Regions from separate parts of the Pseudoalteromonas sp. 4NS20-0020 genome, predicted to be linked through region 3. Evidence: predicted binding sites of a transcription regulator. Region 3 holds the regulator's gene; each other region holds the start of a gene.
The links. The regulator ArgR, encoded in region 3, controls arginine synthesis, uptake and breakdown. The targets are predictions, from matches to a motif close to ANTGAATANNTATTCANT.

Region 1 (11,096 bases), on a different contig from region 3:
TGTGTTATTCCACGGCCGAGGAGGGACTGTTGGTCGAGGTGGTGCACCGGCTGCACAAGCACTGCACTCGCAACCGCCAGGCTCACTTAAAGGTGGTTTACGGGTAACAGAGCAAGGCGAAATGATACGCTTTAAATTTGGTTTGCCAGATGTAGCACTACAAAGCTTAAATATATATGCAGGGGCAGTACTGCAGAGTAACTTATTACCACCGCCAGAGCCTAAACCACAATGGCGCGAAGTTATGAAGCTTATTAGTGAGCGGTCGTGTGAGCATTACCGCAATGTTGTTCGCCACGACGAGAATTTTGTTCCTTACTTTAGAATGGCAACGCCAGAATTAGAGCTCTCTAAACTTCCGCTTGGCTCTCGTCCTGCAAAACGCAACCCTAATGGGGGCGTTGAAAGTTTACGTGCTATTCCATGGATTTTTGCATGGAGTCAAAACCGGTTAATGTTGCCCGCTTGGTTAGGTGCGTTAACAGGCTTAAAAAAGGCGCTAGATCAATATGGCTTAGAAACACTAAACGAAATGAGCCTCAATTGGCCATTTTTTAGAGCTCGTTTAGAAATGCTTGAAATGGTATTTAGTAAAGCCGATAGCTGGTTAAGTGAGCACTATGATAATGCGCTGGTGGAAGATATGTACAAGCCGTTAGGTGTAACGTTGCGAAAAGAGCTTGAGGAAGCCATTGAGCTTGTGCAGTCGTTAAGTCCTCAAAAAAGCTTACTTGCAGCTCAGCCTTGGATAAAAGAGTCGATTAGTTTACGAAACCCGTACACCGATCCGCTCAATGTCTTGCAGGTTGAATTGCTTCGCCGTGCCCGCTCTAACGAGGAGCATAACGAAGGTGACATCGATAATGCATTAATGATCACTATGACAGGTATTGCTGCAGGTATGCGTAATACCGGTTAATCGTTAACGTTTGTTATTTAGCAAGGGAACACGCCGTGTTCCCTTTTTTTGTGTTTAATAACCTAAGGTCTATTTACCTTTCGCGGTTAAATTTTCAGCAGTGTATTTGGTGCTTAGGCAAGGCAGCGCCTATGTAGTGTGTTTATTCCCGATAAATAGGCAATAACGCAGCATGAATACCAAACACGCGCTGCCCGAAGGTTCGCCCTAGGTGCGATTAACTCTTTGTTGCCTACATGAATGTAGGTAAGGAGCATGAGCAGGGCGAGGAGGTTTTGCTCGGTTTACTTAGCCCACATGGTTACAAACCTTGCGCCACGATTAAATAGTCTCTAGTTTGAACAAGTTTTAAGCCTGAAAGGTCAACAGGCCCTAGCAATTTGGGTCTTAAACTTTTAAACTACTTAGCCATTGAATAATTAAAATACATTATGGCTTCAGCAACTTTTACTGTACAAGAAGATACAGCCCTTACAAATTCTCATATCACGTTAAACGTAGCGCAAACAGCGTCCTTACGTAGCCAATTAAAGTCGCAGCGCGGCATATTAAACACCAACAACATTGAACAGCTTTGCAAAGAGTTTAATGTTTCTGTCGATTCACTGTTACAAGGTTTAGTGCCCTTAGCGTCTGAGTTTTCAGTGGCTCCAGTGTCACATTTTCATGTTGGTGCAATTGTGAAAGCTATAGATGAGCAGCAACAAGTTAATTTTTATTTTGGCGCTAATGTAGAGTTTGATCATCAAGCACTGAGTCTCGTTGTTCATGCAGAACAGTCTGCCATTAATAACGCTTGGTTAAATGGCGCTAAAAAAATCCTTAAAATTGCTATAAGCGACGCTCCGTGTGGCTACTGTCGCCAATTTATGAATGAATTAGCCGACGCAAAAGAATTTGATATTTTACTTCCAAGTCAACATTTTAAATTGGTAGAGCTATTACCTCACTCGTTTGGACCAACCGATTTAGGTAACGAATTTAGCTTGTTTAACCCAAAGCCTCAGTTTGCGGTTTTTGATGACGAACAGATCGAAGAGACCTTTGCTGGCTTTGCGCTAAATGCATATGTACCGTACAGTCAAAATTTTAGTGCAGTCAAGGTAAGTACATTTGATAATGGGGATTTTTACGGCAGTTATGCAGAAAACGCAGCCTATAGCCCAAGTTTATCGCCTCTGCAAAGTGCGTTGAGTCAGTTCTTTTTAGCCGGCCTTAGTTTTGATAAAGAGACGGTGAAAGGCATCACACTTTTAGAAACGAAAGGGCACGAAAATCAAGCGGGTGTTTCGAAAGCGGTACTATCGGGATTTACTGATTTGCCAGAGCTAAAAGTAATTAGTGCAGCGCTTAAATAGTGTCAAAAAAGCACAGCTAATAAGCTGTGCTTTTTCATATTAATTTTACTTATAAAGTAAAATTAACCTAGTAGCACCTTGGCGGCTTCTAATACAACAGCCACTGATTTTCTTTCTATTTCACCGTGGTCAACGTTAGGAATTTCTTGACGAGTACGGTTAACTAATACACCGGCAACACAGGCTGCTTGCAAGCCAAGGGCTGCACACATAGTGAATAATGTGGCCGACTCCATTTCGTAGTTCATTACGCCCAGCTTTTGCCATTCTTCACAGCTACCTTGGAATGCTTTTGGCACATAACCAGAATGAGTATCGTAGCGCTCTTGGCCTGGGTAAAATGTATCGCTAGACGCTGTAATACCAATATGAAAGTCAATGTCTAAGTTTTTACATGCTTCAACCATGGCTTGTGTTGCATAAAAATCAGACACAGCAGGGTAGCTAAGTGGTGCAAAGTGTTGGCTTGCACCGTCTAAACGTACAGACGCTTGGCTAATTAAAATTTCACCTTCATTAATATGCGGCTGAATAGCACCCGTAGTACCAATACGTAAAAATTGACGCACGCCCAATTGAGCAAGTTCCTCTACTGCAATCGATGTAGATGGGCCGCCAATACCGGTTGAGCATATAACCACAGAGTGGCCATTTAGTTGACCTAGATAAACATGAAACTCACGTGTTTGAGCAAGGCAGGTTGGGTTGTCTAGGAATTGAGAAATACGTGCAGCGCGATCTGGGTCACCGGGCACAATCGCAAGTTTTGCACCTTGTAGATCGTCAATACATAGTCCTAAGTGAAATACCTTTTCCATATCTAAGCCTTTTTAAAATAATTTTTATCAATCTAGCATAATTGCTAGAAACCTTTCTTAAGTACAGGACGTATGTCCGTATTAATATAATTGAGTGCTTGTTTAAGCCAGTAAAATAGGGCTTTAGCGTATTTTATTCATCAACTATGAATATTCAAGCACACCCATGGATTGCTGGTTTACTTGTGCGGTTGACTTGTGTGCGCAAGCATTATAAGTATCACTCAACTAAGTGGTTAGTCATAAATGATGATTGCCTGCATTAATTAAAAGTTATTAAATATCAGTTTCTTATGTTTTTATTTTAAGTTGGTTTTGAAAGGGTTTTTAATGATACAGACAAAGAAAATTTTTAATTTTTTAATTATTTAAAGTTTAGGCCTGTTTAATCGTTTTGCATAAATAATCACTAAAATACGCACTGAACAATTCATAAGGATTTATTATGAGTCAAGAAATTCAAGCATTTAATAGTAAAGTAGAGCACTGCTTATGTGCTCCTGGCGATGGTGTTTTTACCGTTAATACTGCAAAAGAGCGAAAAGCGGCACTTCGAAATAAACTGTATGGTCAAACCGAAAATGTAGATACGCTATGGCGCGAATCGTTAAATGAGTTGCCTCACTCTCCCCATAAAGCGGTCATGCTTGGAATTAGTTCTGATTGTGGTGGCGGTATTTTACGTGGTGCCAATTGGGGGCCTTTGTTTGTTCGCTCAGCATTAATTGATCAGCACCCTGAATGTCATTCGTTCGACTTAGGTGATGTGCGTGTTATTCCGCATTTGTTACATGACAAATACCTAAACGACGCAACTATCTCTAATTGCCAAAAAGCGCTATACGGAAACGAAAATAACGACTACTACGTAAGTCCGTTATCAATTACTGAAGATGTGTGCGACAGCTTTTACGCGACGTTCAAAGATAAGGGTGTTTTTGGTATTGGTGGCGACCACTCTATTAGTTATCCATTAACCAAAGCGTATTTAAAAGCTAAACGTGAGCAAGGTAAGCGCACAGCTATTATTCATTTTGATGCGCACACCGATTTGCTTGTGGAGCGCTTGGGTATAGATTTATGTTTTGGCTCTTGGTGTACACATATTTTAGAGTTTTTACCTGCACCCCATCACTTAATTCAATTTGGTATACGTTCAAGTGGAAAACCAAAATCACACTGGGAAAACACATTTGGGGTTAAGCAACATTGGGCGCATGAAATTATTGAACGCGGTGCAGCCGCTGTTGCTGCAGAGACTATCGCGCAACTAAAAGCGGATAATGTTGATGAAGTGTATGTAAGTTTTGATATTGACGCACTCGATGCCGAATTTGCTTCTGCAACCGGTACACCGGAAGATAACGGTTTAACACCAAAGCACGCGCTAGACATCTTATCAGCCATTGCCGATCAATTTCCAATTACGGGCGCTGATATGATGGAAATAGCACCATTTACCGATAGTTCACTCGTGGGCCAAGCAAGTTCTGAAACAACATTAAAAGAAGGCGCAAAAATTTCAGCGTTTTTAATTAATGCGATGAATAAATAAGTGCTTCAAAACGAATGCTATTGGCTTAATCTTATTTTATTAAATACTCAAAACTAGCAGTCTACAAAGCCTCAACTATATTTATTGAATAATTGCACTAATTTAGTTGAGGCTTTTACCCAATGAAGGGATTTGTTTTTTTACTTTGCGTGTTGTGTACGACAGTAAAAGCACACGAAATTAACATAGTGACGGAGGTGTTTCCTGACTTTCAATATCTCGATGCAAACAACCAATTGGCAGGTCGCTCTGTAGAAAAGGTAAAAAACGCCCTTGATGCTGCTGGTATTAGTTACACTATGTCGGCTAACAATTGGAGTGTGTCTTATAACGCAGCCCTTCGAGATAAAAACACCTGTATTTTCTCAATTGTTCGTTTGCCACCAAGAGAAAATAACTTTGTGTGGATAGCTGAACTTGAAGAGTTTGAGTCAGCGATTTATGGGCTGAAATCTCGAGGCATAAAGTTAAAGACTTTACATGATGCCAAGCGCTATAAAATAGCAGTATTAAGAGATAACTTTAGCCATCATTATTTACTTGAACGCGGTTTTAACGAAACCCGGCATCTGTTGCTGATTGATAACTTAGATAAAATAGATAAGTTAATTAGTGCACGCCGTGACATTCTTGATTTTGTCATTCTGAGTAAAAAACAATTTAATTACCGTCTCAAAACATCACCAAAGTTAAATTTACTCGAGCCAGTGCTAGATTTAAATACGGCTCAATCTCCATTATACTTTGCATGTAACATAAATATGGATGAGTCGTTAATTACACAGTTACAGCTTGCATTTAGACAAACCTCCTCTCTTAATTAGTGGCTAAAAATCATTTAACTAACTGAATAATAAAAACTTAAACATAAAGTAAAAATATCAATTGCTGCGATTAAAAAAGCGACTATAATCAGCTGCTTTTTATATTAAAAGCGCTAACTTTTTGGAGCGTTAAATGGGTGATTTAATCGGGATTAGTCTATTGATCTTGATCAGTGCGTTGTTTGCTATGTCGGAAATAGCAATTGCAGCGTCACGAAAAATAAAACTTCGTGTAATGGCAGACGAAGGCAGTTTAAATGCAGCTGCAGTATTAAAACTGCAAGAAAATCCGGGCGCGTTTTTCGCCATGATACAAATAGCACTTAATGCTATCGCTATATTAGGTGGCATTGTAGGTGAACAAGCGTTATCGCCATACGTTGAAAAAGTATTGGTTTTATTTTATCAGGGTGCATATGTAGAAAAAATTAGCTTTTTATTCTCATTTTTTACTATTACCTCGTTATTTATTTTATTCGCCGATTTAATGCCAAAGCGATTAGCGATGATCATGCCAGAAGCTGTCGCCGTTAAGGTCGTTAACATAATGCGCTGGGTTACATTTGCATTAACGCCTTTAGTGATGTTTTTTAATGGCGTGACTAACTTTGTACTGCGACTGTTTAAAGTTCCCGCAGAGCGTGAAGATAATGTAACCACAGAAGACATTGTTGCTATGATGGAAGCTGGCGCTGAGTATGGTAGTTTGCAAAAACAAGAGTATGATTTAATAGGTAATGTGTTTGATTTAGAAGCTCGTTTTTTATCAAGCGTAATGACCCCGCGTGACCAAATTGTGTACTTCGATTTAAACGAAAGCAGTAATGACATTGCGACCAAAATTATTGATCACCCGCACAATCATTTTTTAGTTGTGTCGGGTAACTTAGACAAATTACATGGCTCTGTTGAATCAAAAGATATTTTACGCCAAGTACTTAAAGGTGAAGCCGCTAATATCAATGACGAATTAGTTGATACTGACGTATTTTACTTACCAGAAACATTAAGTTTGTCAGAGGCATTAAATGCATTTAAAAGCGCCGCTAAACCATTTGCTATTGTAGTAAACGAATACGCGCTGCTTGTTGGTATTGTTACTGTAAAAGATTTAATGAAAGGCTTTATGGGAGATTTAATAACTCACCAAGGGGATGAACTAATAATCGAGCGAGATAAAAGCTCGTGGTTAGTTGACGGACTGACGCCAATTACCGATTTAGCTAAAGTGCTTGATATAGAGGAGTTCCCAGAGCAAATACATTTTGAGACGGTGGCAGGCTTTTTAATTTACACCATGAAACGTATACCTAAACGTGCTGAGCATATAAGTTATGCGGGCTTTAAATTTGAAGTGGTTGATGTTGAAGGTATTCGTGTAGAGCAATTGCTTGTATCTAGATTAGTTTAAAGCTTGCCATCCTAATCACTTTATAAACGCTTAACCACGTCATGAATAAAAAAGCCAAGTTCGCCTTGGCTTTTTTGTTAATGAAAGTTTATAAATTTGTTCGTTATAACAATTGTATTTGGCTATGGCCTAATGGGTATCTGGCTAAATGACCATACCTCTAATTAACTGAAATATAATATTAAAATCTCTTCACTATGTACTTCTAGGCTTTAATTTAAACAAAGTAGGTTTTTGCGTAAGCACTTTTCTATTTTTAAAAAATACAGTGCGCTGAGCATTATAGTTAGCTTGTAGGTGTAAATGTTTATTATAAAAGCCTTATTAACATTACTTGGTGATTAAGTATGAGGCCGCATAGTTGAGTGTAATTTTGTGTAAAGATCGGCTTATTAAGATGTATTCTCACTAAAATTTAATTTAGAATGATCGTTCACTCTAAATTAAAGGTATTTGACATGCAGCGTTCTAGCACCGCTTTATTTGTATTTTCAGTTCTCCTAGGTTCAGTTGCGTTAACTGGTTGTGACCAAGTGACAGAGCAGTCGCAGGCAGCTGCTCCTAAAGCTGTGCCGGTAGGGGTTATTACGCTTAAAAAACAATCGCTAACTTTAAGGCAAGAGTTGCCTGGACGTATTAGTGCATTTCAAATTGCAGAAATACGCCCGCAAGTAAGCGGTATTGTGCAATCACGTTTATTTACCGAGGGGTCTCAAGTAGAAAAAGGTCAAGCGCTTTACCAAATTAACCCTGCTACTTTTGAAGCCAATTTAGCGGCAAGTGAAGCTGCTGTTGCCCGCGCTGAAGCAAGCATTGCAAGCAGTAAAGCTAAAGCGTCTCGCTATAGTGAATTATTAAAAATTAAAGCGGTTAGCCAGCAAGATTACGACGAGGCTGATGCAGCCTATAAGCAAGCAAAAGCCGAACTCCTTACTGCTCAAGCGCAGCTGCAAACCTCAAAAATTAATTTAGAATACAGTCATGTCTCTTCGCCTATTAGTGGGCAAATTAGTAAATCGAATGTCACCGTAGGTGCGTTAGTAAGTGCCAACCAAGCTACTTCTTTGGCAACAGTTACACAACTAGATCCTATCTATATTGATTTAACGCAGTCGAGTAGCGAATTAACCAAGCTTAAAAAAGCGATTGTTTCTGGCGATCTAAGTGTAGATTCAACCAGTCAAACCGATGTTGAACTCACTATGGAAGATGGCTCTTTATATTCTCATAAAGGCACTTTACAGTTTTCTGAGGTGACAGTTGACCCAAGTACAGGCTCGGTTACATTACGCGCTAAATTTCCTAACCCTGAAAAGTTACTACTTCCAGGGATGTATGCTCGCGCCTCAATTGTTGAAGGTGTTAAAAACGACGCTATTTTAGTTCCACAGCGCGGTGTTAGTCGAAACTCGAAAGGTGAACCTACCGCAATGGTTGTTAGCAAAAACAATACGGTAGAGAGCCGCGTTTTGAAAACAGATCGCACCATTGGATCTAATTGGCTTGTAACCGATGGCGTAATGGAAGGAGATAAACTGATTGTAGAAGGGCTACAAAAAATTCGCCCGGGCGCACCAGTTAGCCCATCTGAAGTTCAAACTGCTAAAGCGCAATAACGGAGAATTTACATGTCACGATTTTTTATCGATAGACCTATATTTGCTTGGGTACTTGCCATAGTAGTGATGCTAGCAGGTATATTAGCAATTAAAAGTTTACCTATTGCGCAGTATCCGTCTATCGCGCCGCCAGCAATAAGTATTACGGCTACCTACCCAGGTGCATCGGCGCGTACGCTCGAAGATACTGTTACACAAGTGATAGAGCAAAAAATGAAAGGCTTAGATGGCTTGTTATACATGTCGTCAACGTCAGAGTCTAGCGGTTCAGCAACGCTCACACTGTCGTTTAGCGCTGAAACCGACCCTGATATTGCTCAGGTTCAAGTACAAAACAAGTTAGCTACTGCAACGCCACTATTACCTGAAGCCGTTCAAAGGCAAGGTGTTGTGGTTGCAAAGTCAGCCCGTAACTTTTTGATGGTTTATGCGTTTATGTCTAAAGATGGCAGCATGACCAACATTGATATTGGCGACTACGTGTCATCAAACGTGCAAGATATTGTTTCACGTGTTGAAGGTGTGGGTGAAGTACAGTTATTTGGCTCGCAGTATGCAATGCGTATTTGGTTAGATCCGGCTAAGCTTCAAAACTATAAATTAACGCCTGCAGATATAAGTGCATCTATCAGTGCTCAAAATGCACAAGTGTCGGCTGGGCAATTAGGTGCTATGCCTGCGGTGGCGGGACAGCAACTCAACGCGACTGTGACCGCGCAAAGCCGCTTACAAACTCCTGAGCAATTTAGAGATATTTTAGTTAAAACCAATGCAGATGGCTCTTTTGTAAAGTTGAGTGATGTTGCCCGTGTTGAGCTAGGTGGAGAAAGCTACCGGGTTGTCGCGCGTTATGACGGAAAACCAGCTTCTGGCTTAGGGATTAAATTGGCCAGTGGCGCCAACGCGCTTGATACTGCGCAGGGTGTAAAAGATGCCATTGCTGAATTAGAGCCATTTTTTCCTGAGGGACTTGAAGCGGTTGTGCCTTACGACACTACACCATTTGTGGCGCTTTCAATTGAAAAAGTAATTCATACGCTTATAGAAGCGGTTGTGTTGGTGTTTGTTGTTATGTACTTGTTTTTACAAAACTTTAGAGCAACGCTTATTCCAACAATTGCAGTGCCAGTGGTACTGCTGGGAACGTTTGGTATTTTATACACTTTTGGTTACTCAATTAATACATTGACCATGTTTGCCATGGTGCTTGCCATCGGGTTACTAGTTGATGATGCCATTGTTGTTGTAGAAAACGTAGAGCGACTGATGACCGAAGAAAAACTCTCAGCGCTTGATGCAACCCGCAAATCAATGGACGAAATTAAAGGCGCGCTTGTTGGTATTGCAATGGTGCTTTCTGCTGTATTTATTCCGATGGCCTTTTTTAGCGGCTCGACGGGTATAATCTATCGTCAGTTCTCAATTACCCTTGTTTCTGCTATGGGTTTATCGGTACTTGTGGCGCTTATACTTACGCCGGCACTGTGTGCAACGCTTTTGAAGCCTAGCCATGTTCATAATGATAAGTCGTTATTTGGTAAATTTTTTACAGGGTTTAACCGCGGGTTTGACAAAACAAACTCGGGTGCGCAAAGCTTTGTGAGCCGTATGATCAAACATGCTAAACGCTACCTTGTTATATACTTTTTAATTGTAGGTGGAATGGCTTATGTGTTTTCAAATTTACCAACCGCATTCTTACCAGATGAAGACCAAGGCATATTATTTAACCAAGTTTCGTTACCTGCAGGTTCTACAACCGAGCAAACACTTGAAGTGGTTAAAAAAGTAGAAAACCACTACTTGAACGAACAATCTGAAGCAGTAAACGGTATTTTTACCGTTACCGGGTTTAGCTTTGCAGGTTCTGGCCAAAACTCAGCAATAGGGTTTGTTAATCTTAAGCATTGGGATGAACGCCAACGTGATGATTTATCTGTACAAGGTGTAGCAGGTAAAGCCATGGGGTACTTTTCCAGTATTAAAGAAGCGTTTGTGTTTGCTTTTCCACCACCAGCAATTGTAGAACTGGGAACAGCAAATGGTTTTAATATATTTTTACAAGACCGTGTAGGTTTGGGCCACGATGCGCTTTTAGCAGCACGTAATCAACTATTAGGTTTAGCAAGCCAAAGCCCGATATTGGCTGGTGTACGCCCTAATGGTCAAGAAGATATGCCAGAAATACAACTCGATACCGATTTAGCTAAAGCACAAGCATTGGGTGTGTCGCAAACCGATATTAATAACACCCTTGCTACGGCTTGGGGTAGTAGTTATGTAAATGACTTCATTGACCGTGGGCGTGTTAAAAAAGTATATATGCAAGGCGATGCTGAATCTCGAATGGTGCCTGAAGATTTAAATAAGTGGTATGTACGTAATAATGAGGGTGATATGGTTCCGTTTTCTGCCTTTGCAACGGCCTATTGGACTTATGGTTCGCCGCGTTTAGAACGTTACAATGGCTTTTCAGCAATGGAAATACAAGGAACCGCTGCACCTGGTTACAGCACAGGACAAGCAATGGATGAAATGGAGCGCTTGGTAAAACAGCTGCCAAATGGTATTTCGTCTGAATGGACCGGTATT
Region 2 (11,096 bases), 140 kb from region 3:
CAAATGACCATTGATCATAAAGGCTTTGAAGAATGCATGGCTGTACAGCGTAAAACTGCGCAGCAAGCTGGTAAATTTGGTGCCGATTACAACGAGCAGTTAAAATCAGATAAACACACTGACTTTAAAGGCTACGACAGCACGCATTACAGCGCGACAGTGGTTGAAGTGTTTGCCGGTGGTGAGGCCGTACAGTTATTAGAAGATGGCCAAGAAGGCATTGTAATACTAGATCGCACACCGTTTTACGCAGAATCTGGTGGCCAAACGGGTGATACCGGTACAATTACAGTGGCTGGTGGCGAGTTTAATGTGACTAACACTACTAAACTAGGTAATGCATTTGCGCACCACGGTACAGTACAAGGCCGTATTGGTGTTAACGATAAAGTGGATGCCACTATTGATGATGCTCGTCGTGAGAACATCAAGAAAAACCACACAGCTACACATATTTTACACGAAGCATTACGTCAGTTATTAGGTGAGCATGTAAGCCAAAAAGGCTCGTTAGTTCAAGCGGATCGTTTACGATTTGATTTCTCGCACTTTGAAGCCGTAACTAAAGACGAACTACGTGACATTGAGCGTGTAGTTAACGACGAAATTCGCCGTAACTTTGCACTTAATACTGAGCTTATGGCTATTGATGATGCTAAAGCGAAAGGTGCTATGGCGCTGTTTGGCGAAAAGTACGACGACGAAGTACGCGTAGTCACCATTGGTGATTACTCAATTGAGCTTTGTGGTGGTACACACGTTGAACGCGCGGGCGATATTGGCTTATTCAAAATAGTATCTGAAAGTGGTATTGCTGCAGGTGTTCGCCGTATAGAAGCAGTAACTGGCGCAGATGCAGTTGCTTATGTAAGTGAGCAAGAGCAACAGCTTAGCGATGTAGCAGCGCTTGTGAAAGGCGATAGCGCATCGGTACTTGAAAAAGTATCATCTTTACTTGAGAAGTCTAAAGGCCTTGAAAAGCAAATTGCTCAGCTTAACGATAAGCTAGCGAGCGCAGCAGGTGCGTCGTTACTTGATTCGATTGTAGAAATTAATGGCGTTAAGCTATTGGTTGCAAATGTTGAAGGCACTGAGTCTAAAGCGCTTCGCGGTATGGTTGACGACCTTAAAAACAAGATTGGCTCAGGTGTTATTGCCCTAGGTGTTGCCAGTGGCGACAAAGTAAGCCTAATTGCCGGTGTGACTAAAGACTTAACTGGCAAAGTAAAAGCCGGTGAGCTTGTAAACCACATGGCTTCTCAAGTAGGCGGTAAAGGTGGCGGTCGTCCTGATATGGCACAAGCAGGTGGTTCTGAGCCACAAAACCTTGCTGCTGCACTTGATAGCGTTACTGCTTGGTTAACTGAGCGTACTTAAGCCTAAGTGGCGTTAATTGTACAGAAGTATGGCGGCACGTCGGTTGGCTCAATAGAGCGAATAGAAGCGGTCGCCGACCTTGTTGTTAAAACTAGGCAACAAGGTCATCAAGTGGTTGTGGTGCTCTCGGCTATGTCGGGAGAAACCAACCGCTTAATTAATCTTGCCAAACAAATAGATTCCCGTCCTAGTAACCGCGAGCTCGACGTACTAATTAGTACCGGCGAGCAAGTATCGGTTTCGTTATTGGCTATGGCTATTATCAAACGCGGCCATTCAGCCGTTAGCCTATTAGCTGATCAAGTTAATATTCAAACCGATAATATGTTCGGTAAAGCCCGCATTACAGACATTGCAGCTACACGTTTAAAGCATGAACTTGAGCATAACCGTATTGCTATTATTGCCGGATTTCAGGGGCGTGATGTTGAAGGCAATATAACAACCCTTGGCAGAGGCGGTACTGATACGTCGGCTGTAGAAATAGCTGCGGCCATAAAAGCTGATGAATGTCAGATCTATACTGATGTTGACGGCGTATATACTACAGATCCTCGGGTTGAACCTAACGCACGAAGAATGAGCCAAGTGACCTTTGCTGAAATGCTAGAGTTAGCAAGCTTAGGTGCTAAAGTATTGCATATTCGTTCTGTTGAGGCGGCAGGTAAACACAATGTTCCATTAAGGGTGCTTTCGAGCTTTAACCCTGATGAAGGAACATTGATTACGTTTGAGGAAGACGATATGCCAAGTAAAGTTGTTTCGGGTATTGCATTTAATGCTGATGAGTGCTTAATTAAGGTACAGGGTGTGCAAAGCGGCACTCAAAATCTTGTAAAAATATTGAAACTTTTTGCTGATAACGGCATCGAAATAGATATGATTAATCAAGTTAATCATATCTTTGAAAAAATAGACTATGCTTTTACTGTGCACTCGAACGACTACCCGCAAGCACTTGAGTTACTAACCGAGCAAAAGGTGTCTTTAGGTGCTGAAAATATAATCGGGCTAACAACCATTGCAAAAGTATCTGCTGTTGGTATGGGAATGAAATCGCACTGGGGTGTTGCTAGTTTATTTTTTGATGCCTTAGCAAATGAAAATATTAATGTAGTTTTAGTGTCTACATCAGAGATTAAAATTTCAGTTTTAATAGATGAAAAGTACCTCGAACTAGCTGTTCGTGCATTACACAAAGTATTTTTAACGGAAAGTAGATAGATAGTGAGTTTTTACTTACTTTTTAGTCTATTTTTCATTAATATGGATAAGCGGAATCTTATAATTTTTATTGGAACATGGGAGCAAGAGAATGCTAATACTAACTCGTAGAGTAGGTGAAACCCTTATGATCGGTGACGAAGTAACAGTGACCGTTTTAGGAGTTAAAGGAAATCAAGTTCGAATTGGTGTAAATGCACCAAAAGACGTTTCAGTGCATCGTGAAGAGATTTACATGCGTATACAAGCTGAAAAGTCTAACCCTAATCCGGGCAATGCTTAATCAACACGTATACTTAACTAAATAATTTATTTAGCTAAGCCAAAAAGCCACTCATTGAGTGGCTTTTTTGTTTATAAAGTCGAGCATTTCATCTGTGAGTATTTGCTTAGAGATATATTGCATGTTGTTTTTATTTTTTATCAATAAGCCCTGTGGTGTTTCGATTACGTCAGTGATGTCTTGCCAAGCGAGCTGGTAGCTTTTGTAATGGTTTGCCGATTTAATGCCTTCATCATCAAAAGTGAGCGTAACCTCTGAGCCTGATGCTCTGCTAAACATTTGTCTGGTTACCCACCATGGCCTGCGATAATAAAAAGCAACGCATTCGAGTACAGCAACCATGATCAAAAATGTTCCTAAATAATGATCAGCTAAACCGTAAATGCTAAATAAACCAAGCGAAACTAATAGTACCAGTAAAAAATACTTAGGCTGCGCGCGTTTACTGTAAGGAAGTGACTCGTCAAAGCATTCATAAAAGTAGGGTTTATCAAGTGTGTAGGTAGTTGAAAATGACATAGTGCCTTGCTTTAAAAATCGTTTTATATATTTTAGCAAGTTCGCTTATAAATGAGCAGCTTTATAATGCGTGCATTTATTTCGGGCACAAAAAAACGGCCAGGTGGCCGTTTTTTTAATATACTAACTATTAACAGTTAGTTTCTTCAGCGTTTACGCCTTCTTTTACTTCTTCACACGTATCTTCAACAGAGTTTTGTACATCTGTTACTACTTCATCAATACGTTCGCCGGCTTCTTCTGCGTTGTTATCTTGGCAACCCATGATGAAAAAACTTGCGAAAAGACCAATTAGTGCTGCTTTTAAAGTTGTAGAGTTCATAGTGTAATTCCTTGTAAATAAATAAAATTGTAGTGTTAGTTGAGTATATGCCTACCTGGGCGATTTACCACGCAGCGCACCTGAAACTAACGAAATAACTAAAAGTACTATAAAAATAAAGAATATAATTTTTGCTATACCAGCTGCGGCACCCGCGATGCCACCAAAACCTAACACTGCAGCGATTAAAGCAATAACTAAAAATGTGATTGTCCAGCGTAACATTGTTTTCTCCTTGGTTATCAAATTTGTACACAATAGTTAATGCTAGTTGCGTGCCATGATATATTTTTGTTTAATATCAGTTGTTTATGTGTTTTCTCTGCGTTTTTGAGTTTGCTTGATTGGTAACTTTTACGTTGGGTTGTGTAACTTATTCACACACAAAAATATATCGCCACCGAAAAGCTACTCTTGGTAAGACCAATTAACAAATTTTATTTTCTCTACATTTTATTAGTCACAGTAGGCTTAGTAGAGTACGCAAAAATAGGCTTTGTTTAAACTTTACCTATAGCTTATAGATATAGTGAGTATTTTTTCTGTGTATTATGGGGTGTTGATGAGTAAGGGTTTTTACTGTGGTTAATAAATTTGGTTATATGTTATTTTTATTTTAATTGGTTTTACCAATTTACAATGGCTAGACAAAGGTATTTGTTTTGTTATTATCTAGTGAATAAATATTTAACTAAATCGATTTTTTATTTTTCGATATGGGTTTCAAGGGGAGAAGAATGGATATAGGTGCTGTACTTGCAACTGCTGGTAGCTTAATGCTAACAGGAATGGTTGGGGTGTTTGTCTTTCTTTCAATATTAATTGGCGCAGTTACAATTATGTCTAACTTGGTGGCGCGTTTTAGCCCTGCTGACGTTGCGACTCCAGTTAAATCACCATCATTTAAATCTCAAGGTGTGCCAAATGAGCACATCGCTGCTATTAGTGCTGCCATTGCTCAGTACAAATCAAATAACAAATAAGGGGCTCACACATGGCTAAATTAAAATTAACAGAATTGGTTCTACGTGACGCTCATCAGTCATTACTTGCCACTCGTATGCGTTTAGACGACATGCTACCGATTGCCAGCAAACTAGATGATGCAGGTTATTGGTCAATTGAGTCGTGGGGCGGGGCAACATTTGATTCGTGTATTCGCTATTTAGGTGAAGATCCATGGGAACGTATTCGTGCGCTAAAAAAAGCGATGCCAAACACTAAACAGCAAATGCTATTACGCGGTCAAAACTTATTAGGTTACCGCCATTATGCTGATGATGTAGTTGAAAAGTTTGTAGAGCGCGCACATAAAAATGGTGTTGACGTGTTCCGTATTTTTGATGCAATGAATGATGTGCGTAACTTAGAAACTGCGATTAAAGCGGCTGTAAAAGTAGGTGCTCATGCTCAAGGTACTATTTCGTACACGGTAAGCCCTGTTCATACACTTGATATGTGGTTAACTTTAGCTAAGCAATTAGAAGAGCTTGGCTGTCATTCAATTTGTATTAAAGATATGGCGGGTTTATTAAAACCGTACGATGCAGAAGAGCTTATAAAAGCGCTTAAAGAAACGGTGTCTATTCCAATCGCTATGCAGTGCCATGCTACAACAGGTTTAAGCACCGCTACATATCAAAAAGCTATTGATGCCGGTATTGATATGCTTGATACCGCTATTTCTTCTATGAGTATGACTTACGGTCACTCAGCAACAGAAACAATTGTAGCGATTGTTGAAGGTACCGCGCGCGATACCGAACTCGATTTAAACCAACTTGAAGAAATTGCTGCTTACTTTAGAGATGTACGTAAAAAATACGCTGCATTCGAAGGTAGCCTTAAAGGGGTTGATGGACGAATCTTATTGGCTCAAGTACCTGGTGGCATGTTAACTAACATGGAAAACCAGCTTAAAGAGCAAGGTGCAGCCGATAAGCTTAACGAAGTGTTACTTGAAATACCGCGTGTACGCGAAGATTTAGGCTTTATTCCACTTGTTACGCCAACGTCGCAAATTGTAGGTACGCAGGCAGTACTTAACGTATTAACCGGTGAGCGTTACAAAACAATCACAAAAGAAACCGCAGGTGTATTAAAAGGTGAGTACGGTTTAACTCCAGCTCCAATGAACAAAGAGCTACAAGAGCGAGTACTTGATGGTAGCGACGTTATTACGTGTCGCCCAGCTGACAATATTGCGCCTGAACTTGAAACGCTTGAAGCTGAGCTATTAAAAGAAGCGCAAGAACAAGGTTTAACACTCGCTGATGATAAAATTGACGACGTACTTACTTATGCACTGTTCCCGCAAGTTGGTTTGAAGTTTATCAAAAACCGTAACAACCCAGATGCGTTTGAACCAGTCCCTAGCGTAGAAGATAATTCAAGTAAGTCACCAGCTAAGGTGTCAGCCAAAGGTAACAGTGTTAAGGCTGAGCAATATAGCGTTAAGGTAGACGGTAAGGTTTACGACGTTGTCGTAGCGCAAGGCGGTGAGCTTAAAGAGGTAACGTTAAAAGATTCTGAGCACTTACCTCAATCTGCTTCAGTGGCTTCGGGTGAAACGTTAAATGCACCTTTAGCAGGTAATATTTTTAAAATAAAAGTAAAAGCCGGCCAAGTTGTAAACGAAGGTGATGTTGTTGTGATTATGGAAGCCATGAAAATGGAGACTGAAGTTCGCGCAATGCATACTGGTACCATTGCTGAAGTGCTTGTGTCTGAGGGTGACTCAGTGACCACGGGCGACGCAATTATTGCGCTGGCTTAAGGAGTAAATGTAAATGGAAGGTCTTTTAAACCTTTGGCAGGCTACTGGCCTTGCTAACTTTACGTTTCCTGGTTTGGTGATGATTGCAGTAGGCTGTTTGTTATTGTTTTTAGCGATATCTAAAAACTTTGAGCCACTGCTTTTATTACCAATTGGCTTTGGCGCGATATTAACTAATATTCCGGTTGCTGGACTATCAGATCCTGGTGGGCTTTTATACTCAGTTTACTATGTGGGTATAGATACCGGTATTTTTCCACTATTAATATTTATGGGGGTTGGTGCACTTACTGATTTTAGTGCGTTAATAGCAAACCCTCGTATGTTATTGTTGGGAGCTGCGGCTCAGTTTGGTATTTTTGCGACCTTATTTGGCGCAATTCTACTTAACTTTATTCCGGGTTTTGAGTTTACCCTTCAAGATGCATCGGCTATTGCTATTATTGGTGGCGCTGACGGTCCAACGGCAATATTTTTAGCCTCAAAATTAGCGCCTGATTTATTAGGTGCCATTGCGGTAGCGGCTTATTCATACATGGCGCTAGTTCCAATTATTCAGCCTCCTATTATGCGTGCACTCACAACACCAGAAGAGCGCCAAATTAAAATGCCTGAGCTACGTAAAGTATCTAAAAAGGAAAAAATTATTTTCCCACTTATGGTGCTTACTGCAACAGCCATGTTTTTACCAGCGGCAATACCGCTAGTAGGTATGTTCTGTTTGGGTAACTTAATGCGTGAGTCGGGTGTTGTTGACCGCTTAAGTAACAGTGCGCAAAACGAAATTATCAATATAACAACTATATTTTTAGGATTGGCGGTTGGCTCTAAGCTCGCTGCAGATGACTTTTTGACAGTAGAGACTATTGGTATTTTAGTGCTGGGTGCGCTTGCTTTTGGTATTGGTACAGCATCAGGTGTGTTTATGGCTAAAGGCTTAAATAAAATATCTAAAACACCTATCAACCCGTTAATTGGTGCCGCTGGTGTGTCAGCCGTTCCTATGGCTGCGCGTGTAGTTAATAAAGTAGGGCTTGAAAATAACCCACATAACTTTTTACTTATGCATGCAATGGGCCCTAATGTGGCGGGCGTTTTAGGCAGTGCTGTTGCTGCAGGTATTTTGTTGGCACTTGTTGGCTAAATTGAGATTTAATTTCAACCAACCATTGAGCGCAGTTTACTGCGCTTTTTTTTGTCCGAAACTTCTGTTCGTTAATGGTTTCTTGTTTTGAAGTTTTTGTTTAAAGTGGTGGCTCTTCGCAATTTTAAGGATAGTCATTATGCTTCACACTCCATTAGCTCACTACTTACCTAATGTTAGTAAACTTGTATTTGGATGTATGGGGTTGGGAGGCGGTTGGAATAAAGACCCGATTACCAGCACGCACCTTAAACAAACCCACGAGTGCATTGATAACGCGATTGAAGGCGGTATTAATTTTTTTGATCACGCAGATATATACACTTTTGGCAAAGCAGAGCAGGTATTTGGTCAAGCACTCAGTGAGCGCCCAGAGCTGAGAGAGCACATATACATTCAGTCTAAATGCGGTATAAAGTTTGCTGATGAAAAAGGGCCTAAGCGATATGACTTTTCAGCCGATTGGATTGAACAGTCTGTAGAAAACTCACTTAAGCGATTAAATACGCAATACCTTGATGTACTCATGTTACATCGCCCAGATCCTTTGATGGAAGTTGATGAAGTTGCACGTGTATTTAGCTGTTTAAAAGAAAGTGGCAAAGTAAAACATTTTGCCGTATCAAACATGCAGCAACACCAAATGAACTTTTTGCAGCATGCTCTTGATATGCCTATTGTAGCTAACCAAATAGAGGCCAGCTTACAAAAACATCAATTTATAGATGAAGGTTTGTATGTTGGTAATAGCGACGGTAAAGACATTAACTTTACGCCTGGTAATATTGAATATTGCCGCAGCTTTGACATTCAAATACAAAGTTGGGGGAGCTTGTGCCAAGGTTTGTATACCGGCGGTGATTTATCAAATGCGTCGCAAGCCGATATCAACACAAGTATTTTAGTAAATAAACTTGCTGCAATTTATGGTACCTCTGCAGAGGCTATTGTACTTGCATGGCTATTGCGCCACCCAGCGTCGATTCAACCCATTATTGGCACTACTAATGCTAAGCGTATTAAGGCATCGTGTGAGGCTATAAATGTTCATTTAAGCCGAGAGCATTGGTATGCCTTATACGAAAGCGCTAAAGGCTGCGAAGTACCATAAAAAGGGTTTTCAATGAATGTAATTATTATTTTAGTTTGTTTATTTGTAGCATTGGCATTACTGATCCCATTACTTGAAAAGTATCAAAGCAAAATGGGGCTGGAAGGGGCAACAAAATACAGCAAATATATTTGGCCATTAGTGATGGGGTCTTTAGTTATCCAGCTTATTTATGTGTTAATGAATTAGGCGTGTATCGCTATTGTAGGAAAATTAAGATTAGTAGCCTTTAATATAGAGCACCCTGTGTGAGCTAACTATTGTTAATAAATAAAAAGCACAAAAAAGCCCTTGTAGGTTAAACCTGCAAGGGCTTTTTAATACAGTGATAGCCTGATTACTTAAGTGCCAGTTGTAACTCGCGGTTACGCTCTAACTGAGCAATAAAGTTATCAGCAATAGGTTTAAACTTAGCAAGCTCAGAGCGTGGTAAAGGCTCTGATTTTGGTAATTTAACCGTTTTAGGGTTACGGTGAACACCGTTAACTAAAAACTCATAATGTAGATGCGCGCCAGTTACACGACCTGTAGCACCTACAGTACCAATTTTATCACCTTGTTTAACCTTTTGACCTGTTCTAACAAGCTTTTTATTAAGGTGTAAATACTTAGTGACATACTGTGTGCCATGGCTAATAAATACATAGTTGCCGTTGTACTTGCTGTAACCTGCCTTAACAACCTTACCATTACCCGATGCAACAACAGGCGTACCAGTTCGTGCAGCGTAATCAATACCACGGTGTGCTTTTACTTGCCCAGTAACTGGGTGTAAGCGACGTGGATTAAAACTCGAGCTAATATACTTAAAATTAACGGGGGCACGTAAAAATGCTTTTTTCATACTGCGGCCTTCTGGGGTGTAGAAGTTTCCATCAGTATGTCTAATTGCTGTAAAGCGCTGTCCTTGGTTAATAAACTCAGCCGCTATAATTTTACCAGTACCTATAAATTCGCCTTCAACATAGTGAGACTCGTAAATTAAGCCAAATTGATCGTTTTTACGAATGTCGTTAGCAAAATCCACATCCCAGCCAAAAATGTCAGCAAAGTTCATAATTTGGCGTTCGCTTAAACCCGCTGCAATTGCAGAAGTCCAAAAGTTGCTAGAAATTTCGCCGCCAGCTGTTTTGGTCAGGGTTTCTATTTCTTTACTATCTATCGCTGTATTGTAGTTACCTTCGTCGTCTAAGGTTACATACAGCGTATCTGTTTTAGAAATAACGTAACGCAATTGTTCAAGTGCGCCGTCTTTACCTGTTGCAAAGCTCAGTACTTCGCCTGGGTGAATTTTAGTTAGCTTGCGGGTTTCTGCGTTTGTGTTGATTAGTTTATGAAGCGTTTGCGCTGAAAAGCCCGCGCGTTTAAATATAATTGCTAAGTTGTCACCCGTTTTTACTTTGTGGTCGACTAAATCATACTCTGGAAGCTTTTCTGCTGCTTGCTCTGAGTTTAACTCGGTAAGTTTTTCGTTGTCATCGACTTTAACTTGAAGCTCGTAGCGTTTGCCAATCTCTAATGCATTTGCATTGTTGTCTTTGGACGCTGTTGCTTTCTCAGATGGAAGAAACGTTAAAGCGGCAATAGCAGAAACCAAACATAAGATAAGCAATTTGTGTTTTTTGGGGAGGGTATTAACCACGTGAACCATAACGTGCCTTTTTCTGCTGTCAAGATAATAAATACATAATATTGCAGGATATACCTAATATTGTGCGAATACCAGTGCTTTGTAGATTTTAAATCGCGCTGAATTACGCTAAAATCGGGCTTTATATGCCTTTTTAGCGCTTAATTTATCTCAGACTGTGCGCATTTTATTTAGTTGCATTAATCACTTAAAAAGTTGTTTTAATTAGGTAGAAATTTGTTATGTTAGTTGCACATATAAGTTTGATTTAGCCCTTGTTAAACTAAGGTTATACAAAACAACTAGTAGCCCTCTTTGTTGGCAGAATTTTGGAGTAATAGACTGTGGATTTACAAACCGCTCTTGCAGAGATAAAACGCGGTGCAGAAGAAATATTAATTGAAGACGAGTTAGTTGAAAAACTAAAGTCGGGCAAAAAGTTAAAAATCAAAGCGGGTTTCGATCCAACAGCGCCAGATTTACACTTAGGGCACACAGTACTAATTAATAAAATGAAAACTTTTCAAGACTTAGGTCATGAAGTTATTTTCTTAATTGGTGATTTTACAGGAATGATAGGTGATCCAACCGGTAAAAATGTGACGCGTAAACCGCTTACCCGCGAAGATGTTCTTGCCAATGCTGAAACGTATAAAGAACAAGTTTTCAAAATTCTAGATCCGGCAAAAACAACCGTTGCTTTTAATTCA
Region 3 (11,096 bases):
TTAGGTAAAATGTTGCAAGACGAAGAACAAAAAACATGGGCTGAGGCGGTACACATTAATTTTCCTAATCAAATTAATCGTGGTTCACATATCAATGTTTCGGGGGCCGTTATTACTAAATATGCTAAAAACCCTGAAAATGCCTTGAAACTCATAGAGTATATGACCGACAATAAAGCGCAAAACATGTATGCATCGCTTAATATGGAATACCCAGTTAAGCCTGGTGTGCAATTATCCAGTTTGGTTGCATCATGGGGCAGCTTTAAAGAAGATAGCTTGCCACTTGATGAGATCAGTAAATATCGTCCGTTAGCGCTTAAGTTAATTGATGAGGTGAAGTTCGATCTTTAATGACTTATAAATTTAAGCTGTCTAAATGGCAGCTATTCGCGTGGTCGACAGGTTTAGTTTTGTCGGCCCCGTTGTTCTTCCTTCTTTTTGAATCGCTACAAGGCAACTCAGAGGTTTTTACTCACCTTTGGGACACTGTGCTTTGGGATTACATTTCTAATACTGTACTACTTATATTGGGTGTGTGTGCACTCAGTAGTGTTATAGCGTTGCCACTTGGTTGGCTAACTGCTTATTGTAACTTTCCCGGAAAAAAACACTTTGAATGGGCGCTCATGCTGCCCCTTGCTATGCCTACTTACATTATTGCCTACGTGTATACTGATTTACTTGATTACGCAGGACCAGTGCAAATTACTCTAAGGGAGTGGTTTGGCTGGCAATCTCCCAGTGACTATTGGTTTTTTGATATACGTACCCTGCCGGGCGCAATAGTCATGATTGCCTTGGTGCTTTACCCATACTTATTTTTAATTTTTAAAACTGCTTTGAGAGAGCAGTCTTTTAAATTGGTGCAGGCAAGTCAATTAATGGGACTTTCCCCAACTAAAAGTTTTTTTAAAGTGAGTCTTGTATTATCTCGCGGCTCTATTGTTGCGGCCCTTGCGCTGATCAGTATGGAAACAATGGCTGATTTTGCAACCGTTAGTTATTTCGCTGTTAGCACGCTAACAACGGCGGTTTACGACACATGGTTTGGTTATTACTCCTTGACTGCTGCTGCAAAAATATCAGGTGTCATGCTGTTACTACTATTTTTAGCGCTTATGGCAGAGCGCTTTAGTCGTCGTAATCAAGCTGTATTTGAACGCCAATCGGGCGTAAATAGCGAAGCACTTTATATTTTAAAGGGAAAGTCCGCTTGGTTAGCAACGGCATTTTGTGGCACGGTTTTACTTGTATCTTTTGTGATCCCGATTGCAGTATTACTTAATTACGCCATTACCTACTTCGAAAAAGCATGGAGTGCTGATTTTTTTAATTATGCGTGGCAAAGCCTAAAAGTGGCAGGAGTTGTGAGCGTAATAACAATTGCATTAGGTGTTTTTGTTGTTTTTTATCAGCGTATAACAACACAGTCTTACCCTCTCGTTCCTGGGCGACTAGCGAGTACGGGCTATGCACTGCCTGGCACCGTATTAGCAATTGCCGTTTTATTACCTCTAACACTGTTAGAAAGTAGTATTAATAATGTATTAGAGCCTTATAATTTAGACATAGGTTTGTTACTAACAGGCAGTGTGTTTACTATTGTGATTGCTTATGTCGTTCGGTTTTATGCTATTGCTCACGGAGCGATAGAGTCGAGCTTTGTGCGTATTAGTCCATCACTTGATATGGCAAGCCAGTCTATGGGTAAAAGCCAAGGCCAAACATTGCGTTTAGTGCACCTACCTTTATTAAGAAGAGGCTTACTGACAGCTGCCTTACTCGTTTTTATTGAATGCATGAAAGAACTTCCTGCTGCGTTATTACTCAGACCATTTAACTTTGAAAGTCTAGCAACGCATGTTTTTCAGTACGTGAGTGATGAGCAGTTAGAGCTGGCTTCTATATCTGCTTTATCTATTGTTATTGTTGGATTTATCCCCTTGTATTTTATTAATCGTTCTATGGAGCAACACACTTAAATGAGTAGTTTAATTTTGCAAGGTGTCAGCTATCACTATAACGGTACAAAGGTGATCGAAAACTTAGACTTAACCGTGGGTAAAGATGAGATTGTATGCTTGCTTGGTGCCAGTGGCTGCGGTAAAACCACCACATTAAAAGCCATTGCAGGCTTAGTTGAGGCCAAGCATGGAAGTGTATTTATAGATGGCAAGCTGGTAAGTGATGAGTCAACATTTATTGCACCAGAGCACCGAAATATAGGTATGATGTTTCAAGATTACGCGTTGTTTCCTCATCTAAGCGTAGCAAATAACATTGCGTTTGGGTTAGGTAAAATGAGCCAATCCAAAAAACAACAGCGTGTGGATGAAATGCTTCAGTTAGTGCATTTGTCTGGTTGCGCAGATAGATTTCCTCACCAGCTTTCTGGTGGGCAGCAGCAACGCGTTGCGATTGCCCGTGCGTTGGCATATAAACCAAGTTTACTACTTCTTGATGAGCCGTTTTCAAATATAGATACCCAAGTTCGTTTTGAATTAATTGCAGATATTCGCCGTATTATTAAGGCGCAACAAGTATCAGCGGTATTTGTTACCCATTCAAAAGAAGAGGCTTTTGCTTTTTCTGATACGCTTGCCATTATGGATCGCGGTAGTATTGCCCAACAAGGCACGCCAGAGCAGCTTTTTGCTGCTCCTAGGTCAAAGGTGGTTGCAGAGTTTCTAGGTCAAGGCATATACTTATCCGCAGAAGCATTAACGGCTACTGAATATAAAACACCTTTTGGCACCGTTGAGTCAGATATGCAAACGAGCTGCTATCCATGTAGTGGTGAGTTATATGTGCGACCTCACCAAATTGAACTTGTGCAAGAGTGTCAAAGTGACAAACTCAGTAAACGGGCTACAATATTAAGTCGTCGCTTTATTGGCTCTGCGTATGTTTATAAAGTTGTTATAGCCGAACAAACGCTTGAAGTTGAAGCGCAATATGGCCAATCATTTGAAATCAATGAGCAGGTTATAATAAAAATAAAACCCCACACAGTGAATTTTTTTGAATCATAGTTAATGTGATTCACTGTGTACATATCTGTAAAACTGAGGAATAACAATGGCGCAAGCGCAATCTGGGATTTGTGCTGAAGCAAACCTGCATGGTTTGCATTTATTTTTTAATGTGTTTGATGGTCAAGACGAATCATTGCGCGCTAAATTAAAACAAGTAAGCGCAATTGAAGAAGAGTTTAATGATCAGTTTTCAGAGTCGATGTTGTCGTGCGTTGTTGCCATTGGCGCCCAATATTGGCCTCATATTCTTCCTGAGTATATTCCTAGTGAGCTGCAAAGCTTTCCAAATATAAATCATCCAGATCACCAAATGAGTGTTCAGCCGTGTGACTTGTTTGTGCAGGTGCGTTCAGACAGAGAAGACGTAAACCACTTATTTGCATTGCAAGTTTTAAAGCTTTTTGCACCTGATGTCGAACTTGTGGAGCAAATACGTAACTTTCGTTTTTTAGATGGCCGAGATTTTAATGGTTTTATTTATGGTGGTGATACGCCACACGGAAGAAAAAAGCGTTCAACTGCTTTAATTAATAAACCTGGTTGTTTTGAAGATCAGGGAAGTTATATTCATGTTCAGCGCTATAAACACGACTTAACTGTTTGGCAGCACTTATCGCTCAGTGAGCAAGAGCAAATTATGGGCCGTACACGACTTGATAATACGCTTATAACCCCAGCACTAAATACCAGTCATGCCACGCGTAGTGAGTTAAAAGATGAAGAGGGGCAACCCCTTTTGTTGAATCAAAGCATGCCTTATGGCGATGTTTATGAGCAAGGTATGTTATGCATAAGCTGCGCAAGTACTGGTACTGCATTTGAGGCTGTATTAAATAGCCGTTTAGGGGAGGGGGAGTGTTACGACCATTGGCTTGATTTTACTCAAGCCGATATGGGGTCTGCTTTTTTTGCCCCCTCAGTTGGGTTTTTAAAGCAAATTTAAACCGTATCAAATAAAATACGTACTCGTTCAAGCGTAACGTCTATTTCAGAAATTTTAGCTGGGGCAATAAATATAGTATCGTCTCCGGCAATAGTACCTAATACACCATCGGCCTTTCCTAACGAGTCAAGTAAGCGGGCAATAAGCTGCGCAGCGCCTGGACTGGTGCGAATAATGATCATCATTTCATTATGCATAATATCAATGACTAACTGGCGTAATGGGCTTTTAGCTGTCGGCACTCCCATTTCAGCGGGTAGGCAGTAAACCATTTCTTGTTTAGCGTTGCGGGTTCGCACAGCACCAAACTTACTTAACATGCGTGACACTTTACTCTGGCTTATATTGTCAAAGCCTTGCTCTTTAAGCGCATCAACTATTTCGCCCTGAGAGCCAAAGTTTTCTTCTTTTAAAAGTGATTTAAACGCTTTTACCAATGCTTCTTGTTTATCTTGAGGTTGCATAGTCTTTATTCATTATTGTTATTTATGCTGTAAATACTACACAAAAATGAATAATTATGCAGCAGTTGTTTAGTCAACTTGACAGTTTGATGCGATAAACCACCAAAGTTTACAACTATGGTCGAAAATATCGCAAAATAGGCCCGATAAATTTGTTTTTAGGCGCTAATTTCATTATCTTAAGGGCCACAAGTATTTCCTACCTCAAATGACGGAGAATTCCAATGAAAGTTGCTGTATTAGGTGCTGCAGGCGGTATCGGTCAAGCATTGTCTTTACTATTAAAAACAGGCTTACCAGCTGGTTCTGAATTATCACTTTACGATGTTGCACCAGTTGTACCAGGTGTTGCTGTTGACCTATCACACATCCCAACTGATGTTAAAGTAGCAGGTTTTGGCGCAGACGATTTAAACAAAGCGCTTGACGGTGCTGATATTGTTTTAATCCCAGCGGGTATGCCACGTAAACCAGGTATGGATCGTGCAGATTTATTTAACGTAAATGCCGGTATCATTAAAACACTAGCTGAAGGCATTGTAGCTAGTTGTCCTAAAGCACTTGTGGGTATCATTACTAACCCAGTAAACGGCACAGTACCGATTGTTGCTGAAGTGTTCAAAAAAGCAGGCACATACGATGCAAGCCGTGTATTTGGTATTACTACGCTTGACGTGATTCGTTCAGAAGCATTTGTTGCTGAACTTAAAGGCGTAGACGTTGCTACAGTTAAAGTACCAGTAATTGGTGGTCACTCTGGCACAACTATTCTTCCTCTACTTTCTCAAGTTGAAGGCGTAACTTTCACTGAAGACGAAGTTGCTGCACTTACTCCACGTATCCAAAATGCAGGTACTGAAGTAGTATATGCTAAAGCAGGTGGTGGTTCAGCTACATTATCAATGGGTGCTGCTGCAGCACGTTTTTGTATGTCTTTAGTTAAAGGCCTACAAGGTGAAGATGTTGTAGATTACGCATACGTTGCTGTTGAAGATGGTGATGCAGAGTATTTTGCACACCCAGTACGTTTAGGTAAAAACGGCGTTGAAGAAATTCTTTCTTACGGCGAGCTAAGCGCATTTGAAGAAAAAGCGAAGAACGATATGCTTGAGACACTGAAAAAAGACATCAAAGAAGGTGTTGATTTCATGGCGTAATAGCCAGAATGAGCATTAAAAAAGCCTGCATTTGCAGGCTTTTTTGTTGCTCGAATGTTATTTACTATTAGTGTTAAATAACAGGCTCGTTAAGGCTAGTGATCACGGTCAACGGCTATACGGGCTAAGCTTACCAATGCGTGCTTGTATTCAGATTCAGGTAAAAAATCTAAGCAAGCAATTGCTTTATCGGCTTCAAGCTCTGCTTTTTGCATTGTAAACTCAAGCGCATTGGTTTGTTTTAACGTAGATAAAATCTCTTCTAAATGTTCCATACCATTACTGTGCTCAATTGCATCACGAATTAACTGTGTTTGATGCGCATTACCGTGTTGCATTGCATATATAAGTGGTAGGGTAGGCTTACCTTCGGCTAGATCATCGCCTATATTTTTACCTAGCTGGTCTGCATCGGCGTTATAATCAAGCACGTCGTCAACAAGCTGAAATGCCGTACCTAAGTGCATACCGTATAAGTTTAATGCATTGAGCGTGGCTTCATCATTATTGGTAATAATAGCAGCAAGCCCGGTAGCAGCCTCAAACAGCTTAGCCGTTTTAGAGTAAATAACTTGCATGTAGCTGGCTTCGGTTGTGTCTGGATCGTTGCAATTCATAAGTTGCAGTACTTCACCTTCAGCAATTATATTGGTTGCATCGGCGAGTATTTGCATAATTTGCATTTTGCCTAAACCAACCATTAACTGGAATGAGCGCGTGTATATAAAGTCGCCAACTAATACGCTAGCAGCATTACCAAATTCAGCGTTAGCGGTCGGGGTGCCTCGGCGTAAGTTTGACTCATCAACAACGTCGTCGTGTAATAAGGTCGCGGTGTGAATAAACTCAACAATGGTCGCAAGTGTAATGTGGTCTTTACCAGTATATCCTAGCGCTTTGGCAGCTAAAATAGCTAACATAGGACGAACGCGTTTACCGCCGCTATTAACTATGTATAAACCAAGTTGGTTTACTAACGCCACATCTGAGCGCATTTGCGCATGTATAAGTTGATTGACGTCATTCATATCGCTTTCTATTAACGCCTGGATAGCTTTTATATCCATTGATCTCCGAGCCAATTTTTATGTGTGAACGGCGCAGATTGTACAACAAAAAACGCACTAGCTCGATATTTTGTGACGATTGATTTAAAAAACCTACCTAAAGTGCTTAATAAGTGCTTAATTCAATCACAAATGTGTTTAATTATTAGACGGTGAAAGGTGGTTTTTGAGTTTGAATAATGGTCGACGCAGGTTGCAATTTTATTAGTAGGGTTATTTTTGCAAAGAGTTAAAAAGCGCTTGGCAAAAGGCTTAATTAATATAAAATAGAGAAAATATTGAATTGCTCTCAAAGCAGCTACTTTTTATTCATTTTAATTACAAAATAGGCTTGCTAGTTATTTCGCGTTAGCGTAAACTTCGCGCCCTATCGAAGAATATTTTAGTTGCGCCGATTTGAGGGTGCACAGACGGAGTTAATTATGTACGCGGTTTTCCAAAGTGGTGGTAAACAGCATCGTGTGACTGAAGGTCAAACGATTCGTCTTGAAAAATTAGACGTTGAAACTGGTGCGGCAGTTGAATTTGATTCAGTGCTTTTAGTTGCTGATGGTGAGAAGATCGAGATCGGTGTACCGTTCGTAAACGGTGGTAAGATAACAGCTGAGGTTGTTTCACATGGTCGCGGTGAGAAAATTAAGGTTGTTAAATTTAGACGCCGTAAGCATTCTCGTAAGCAAATGGGCCACCGTCAATGGTTCACTGAAGTTAAAATCACTGGCATTAGCGCTTAATTAGAGGTACTTAGAAATGGCACATAAAAAAGCAGCTGGTAGTACTCGTAACGGTCGCGATTCAGAAAGCAAACGCCTAGGTGTTAAGCGTTTTGGTGGCGAATCAGTTCTAGCGGGTAGCATCATTGTTCGTCAGCGTGGAACACGTTTCCACCCTGGTACAAACGTAGGTATCGGTAAAGACCACACTATCTTTGCAAAAGCAGATGGTAAAGTTCAATTTGAACAAAAAGGTCCTTTAAACCGTAAATACGTAACTATCGTAACTGAGTAATCAGTAAGGTAGTTAAAAAACCCCGCCTTTGCGGGGTTTTTTGTTTTGAGACAAAAATATATACCAAAGCCAAGCCTGCAATCGGTTTGGCTTCGGTATATAATGTATAAATTAGCAAGCCAATCCCTAAAGTGAGTAATCATGAAGTTTGTAGATGAAGTAGAAATTCGCGCAGAGGCCGGAGACGGCGGAAGCGGTATCGTGTCTTTCCGACGTGAAAAATATGTCCCAGATGGTGGGCCTGACGGCGGTGACGGTGGAGACGGTGGTAGTGTTTATCTACAAGCTGATGAAAACTTAAATACCCTGATTGACTATCAGTTTGAGCGCTTTCACAGAGCTGAGCGCGGTACAAACGGACGTAGCCGAAACTGTACAGGTAAAAAAGCAGACGACTTGTTTGTAATGGTCCCTGTGGGTACGCGTATAACCGATGTTGATACGCAAGAAGGGCTTGGTGATTTGACCCAACATGGTCAACGAATTTTGGTTGCAAAAGGTGGTTTCCACGGCTTGGGGAATGCACGTTTTAAATCAAGTACTAACCGAGCGCCTCGTCAAAAAACACTAGGTACACCCGGTGAAGTACGTAACTTAAAATTAGAGTTACTATTGCTAGCTGACGTAGGTTTACTAGGTTTGCCAAATGCTGGTAAATCGACCTTTATTCGCAGTGTGTCAGCAGCAAGACCAAAAGTAGCTGACTATCCATTTACAACGCTTATTCCTAATTTAGGTGTAGTGCGTCCGGAAGCTAACAAGTCATTTGTAATAGCTGATATACCTGGGTTGATTGAAGGTGCGTCTGATGGTGCCGGTTTAGGTATCCGCTTCTTAAAGCATTTAGAGCGTTGTCGTGTGTTATTGCACATTATTGACGTAATGCCTGTTGATGGATCAAACCCAGTCGATAATGCGTTTGCAATTATAAATGAGCTGCACCAATACAGCCCTAAACTTGCAGAAAAGCCTCGTTGGTTAGTATTTAATAAAATAGATTTGTTACCTGAAGATGAAGCACAAGCACTATGCGATGCGATTGCACAAGAGCTGGGTGAGTCTGAAAATATTTATCAAATCTCAGCTATTAACAAGCTGCATACTCAACCGCTTATACACGATATTATGACATTGCTTGATAGCATGCCTAAAGAGAAGTTTGAGCAAGTTGAAGATGAAGAAATAGAATTTAAGTGGGATACCTACCATCAAAAAGCTACCAAAGGCGACGATGATGATTGGGATGACTGGGATGAAGATGATTACGATGTAGAAGTAGTCTACGAACGTTAATTTTCATTAAATATAAAAAGGAGCAGTGGCTCCTTTTTTGTTTTTTAATAGTAAAGTATTAGGTATTTAATGTGATTATTTCAATGATTGCCGCCATGGCAAATAACCGTGTTATTGGTCTTGATAATAAAATGCCATGGCATTTACCTGCAGATCTTCAACATTTTAAAGCCGTTACTACAGGTAAGCCTGTGATCATGGGTCGTAAAACTTTTGAGTCTATTGGCCGTCCTTTACCTGGTAGACGCAATATTATTATTACGCGCAACACTGACTATAAGGCCGAGGGTATTGAAACTGTAACAAGTCCAGAGGCCGCGCTGAGCTTGGTTTGTGGTGTTGAAGAGGTCATGATTATAGGCGGTGGAAATGTTTATCAGCAGTTTTTAACACAAGCTGAGCGCTTATATTTAACCTTTATTGATCTTGATGTAGAAGGTGATACACAGTTCCCTGATTATCAAGCTATTGCAAATTGGGAAGTGAAAGAAGAGCAAGTTAAACAGCCAGACGAAAAAAATAAACATAGTTATAAATTCGTAACTTTGTATAAATACTGCTAACATTATTGCGTAAGGTTAACTAGGTTGGTACAATATTAACCAGTTAACGTAGGAATAAAGTACCAAACAAGGGTCAACAATGTTTAAATTATCAAAGTTAGTTGTTATTTCTGCTATTGCTGCAGGTTCACTTTCGTACACAGCTCCAGCAAAGGCTAATGATCAACTAGCGCTATCTATTTGCGAGTATATCGCAGCAGATGATAAAAACCGTTTACGTAGCAAGTTAAAAAGCTCTCGTGTAAAAATTCGTAACATATATGATTCTATTCAATGTAACGGTAATAACTTATTGCGTCATGCTGTTGCCAGCAATGCTGTAGATGCAGGTGAGTATATTGTTAAAAACTTATCTAAAAGTTCATTGTCAGACGGTGCCGACATAGCGTGGGCTGAAGGCAATCACGCAGGTTCTGCGCTTATTCCTGTAATTAAAGACCGTGCTGGTTTGTAATTATTAGTAATTTAAAAAAAGCCGCGATTATCGCGGCTTTTTTGTTGCTGGAAAAGTAATTGACTATTTAGAGGCCGATATTACTGAGTAATATCGGCCTCTATCTGTCTGAGTACTCTGATCAGCTTTTATCATGTTTATTTATGAATGTCTCAGTTCACTCACTTATAAATGATTCACCTTCAATCATCCATTTAGCTGCAGGCTGACCTTTTAGGTAATGATCGAAGTACTGCATCATACGGACTGAAAAATCGACCTGATTTGGGAATTTTTTAAGGTGATGCGGTTCACCTTCATACTGTAAAAAAGTGGCATCTTTGCCTGCACGACGAAGTGCTAAATAATACTGTACGCCTTCGTGCCAAGGCACCGCATCATCTTTGTCTCCAAACATGATTAAAATTGGCGTATTGACTTTGTCAGCAAAAAATACGGGTGAGTTTTCAATATATAACTCTGGTGCCTCAAATAAGTTTTTACCTATGCGGCTTTGTCCTGTTTCGTATTGAAACTGGCGAGCAAGGCCTGACTTTAAGCGTATGCCACTGTATGCGCTGGTCATGTTAGATACCGGCGCGCCTGATACAACCGCTTTAAACATATCTGTTTGGGTGATCATAAATGCACTTTGGTACCCAGCCCATGAGTGACCTTGCAAGCCAATTTTGTTTGGATCGGCAATACCAAGATCTATTAACTTTTGGGTAGCGTTGATCATGGTTTGCGTTGACGATCTGCCCGGGTGACCTATTTCAAAACGAATATCAGGTAAAAAGATGGCGTAGCCATTTGATGTAAACATTGGGAAATTAGGGCGATGATTTAACTCCATTTTAGGAAAATCAAACATACGCTGGCTCATGTAACGATAAAAATAAACGACAACAGGTACTTTATCGCCTTTCTTGTAACCGTCAGGTTTTATTAAAACACCTTGTAAGTCTTCACCATTAAAGCCTTTGTAGCTAATCAGTTCAGGTTTTTCACCCCAAGCAAAATTTGCGGTTTGAGGGTTCAAATCAGTTACTTTATGTGTGGTTAAAAAGCTTAAGTCGGTTTGATAGAAATCTGGGAACTGATGATAACTCTGTTCAGTAAATAGGTAT

Region 1: the regulator ArgR is predicted to act here: its motif matches at 3,489-3,506, upstream of AC27JL_RS05075 (arginase family protein).
Region 2: the regulator ArgR is predicted to act here: its motif matches at 4,400-4,417, upstream of AC27JL_RS11155 (OadG family protein).

What each region holds. Positions count from the first base shown of each region.
Region 1 covers NZ_BAAJMI010000002.1:244,196-255,291, forward strand. The annotation lists gene ppc (phosphoenolpyruvate carboxylase) at 1-919, shown strand, start outside; gene cdd (cytidine deaminase) at 1,351-2,277, shown strand; gene udp (uridine phosphorylase) at 2,340-3,095, opposite strand; gene AC27JL_RS05075 (arginase family protein) at 3,541-4,650, shown strand; gene AC27JL_RS05080 (amino acid ABC transporter substrate-binding protein) at 4,773-5,474, shown strand; gene paeA (polyamine export protein PaeA) at 5,608-6,885, shown strand; gene AC27JL_RS05090 (efflux RND transporter periplasmic adaptor subunit) at 7,344-8,501, shown strand; gene AC27JL_RS05095 (efflux RND transporter permease subunit) at 8,514-11,096, shown strand, end outside.
Region 2 covers NZ_BAAJMI010000004.1:122,285-133,380, reverse strand. The annotation lists gene alaS (alanine--tRNA ligase) at 1-1,377, shown strand, start outside; gene AC27JL_RS11180 (aspartate kinase) at 1,384-2,601, shown strand; gene csrA (carbon storage regulator CsrA) at 2,693-2,884, shown strand; gene AC27JL_RS11170 (YcxB family protein) at 2,936-3,403, opposite strand; gene AC27JL_RS11165 (hypothetical protein) at 3,534-3,725, opposite strand; gene AC27JL_RS11160 (DUF1328 family protein) at 3,777-3,950, opposite strand; gene AC27JL_RS11155 (OadG family protein) at 4,463-4,708, shown strand; gene oadA (sodium-extruding oxaloacetate decarboxylase subunit alpha) at 4,720-6,501, shown strand; gene AC27JL_RS11145 (sodium ion-translocating decarboxylase subunit beta) at 6,515-7,645, shown strand; gene AC27JL_RS11140 (aldo/keto reductase) at 7,785-8,756, shown strand; gene AC27JL_RS11135 (hypothetical protein) at 8,769-8,945, shown strand; gene AC27JL_RS11130 (peptidoglycan DD-metalloendopeptidase family protein) at 9,094-10,407, opposite strand; gene tyrS (tyrosine--tRNA ligase) at 10,731-11,096, shown strand, end outside.
Region 3 covers NZ_BAAJMI010000004.1:264,738-275,833, reverse strand. The annotation lists gene AC27JL_RS11855 (Fe(3+) ABC transporter substrate-binding protein) at 1-354, shown strand, start outside; gene AC27JL_RS11850 (ABC transporter permease) at 354-1,985, shown strand; gene AC27JL_RS11845 (ABC transporter ATP-binding protein) at 1,986-3,035, shown strand; gene AC27JL_RS11840 (Dyp-type peroxidase) at 3,082-3,981, shown strand; gene argR (transcriptional regulator ArgR) at 3,978-4,445, opposite strand; gene mdh (malate dehydrogenase) at 4,670-5,602, shown strand; gene ispB (octaprenyl diphosphate synthase) at 5,698-6,669, opposite strand; gene rplU (50S ribosomal protein L21) at 7,092-7,403, shown strand; gene rpmA (50S ribosomal protein L27) at 7,420-7,677, shown strand; gene cgtA (Obg family GTPase CgtA) at 7,819-8,970, shown strand; gene folA (type 3 dihydrofolate reductase) at 9,042-9,533, shown strand; gene AC27JL_RS11800 (DUF3718 domain-containing protein) at 9,613-9,987, shown strand; gene AC27JL_RS11795 (S9 family peptidase) at 10,145-11,096, opposite strand, start outside.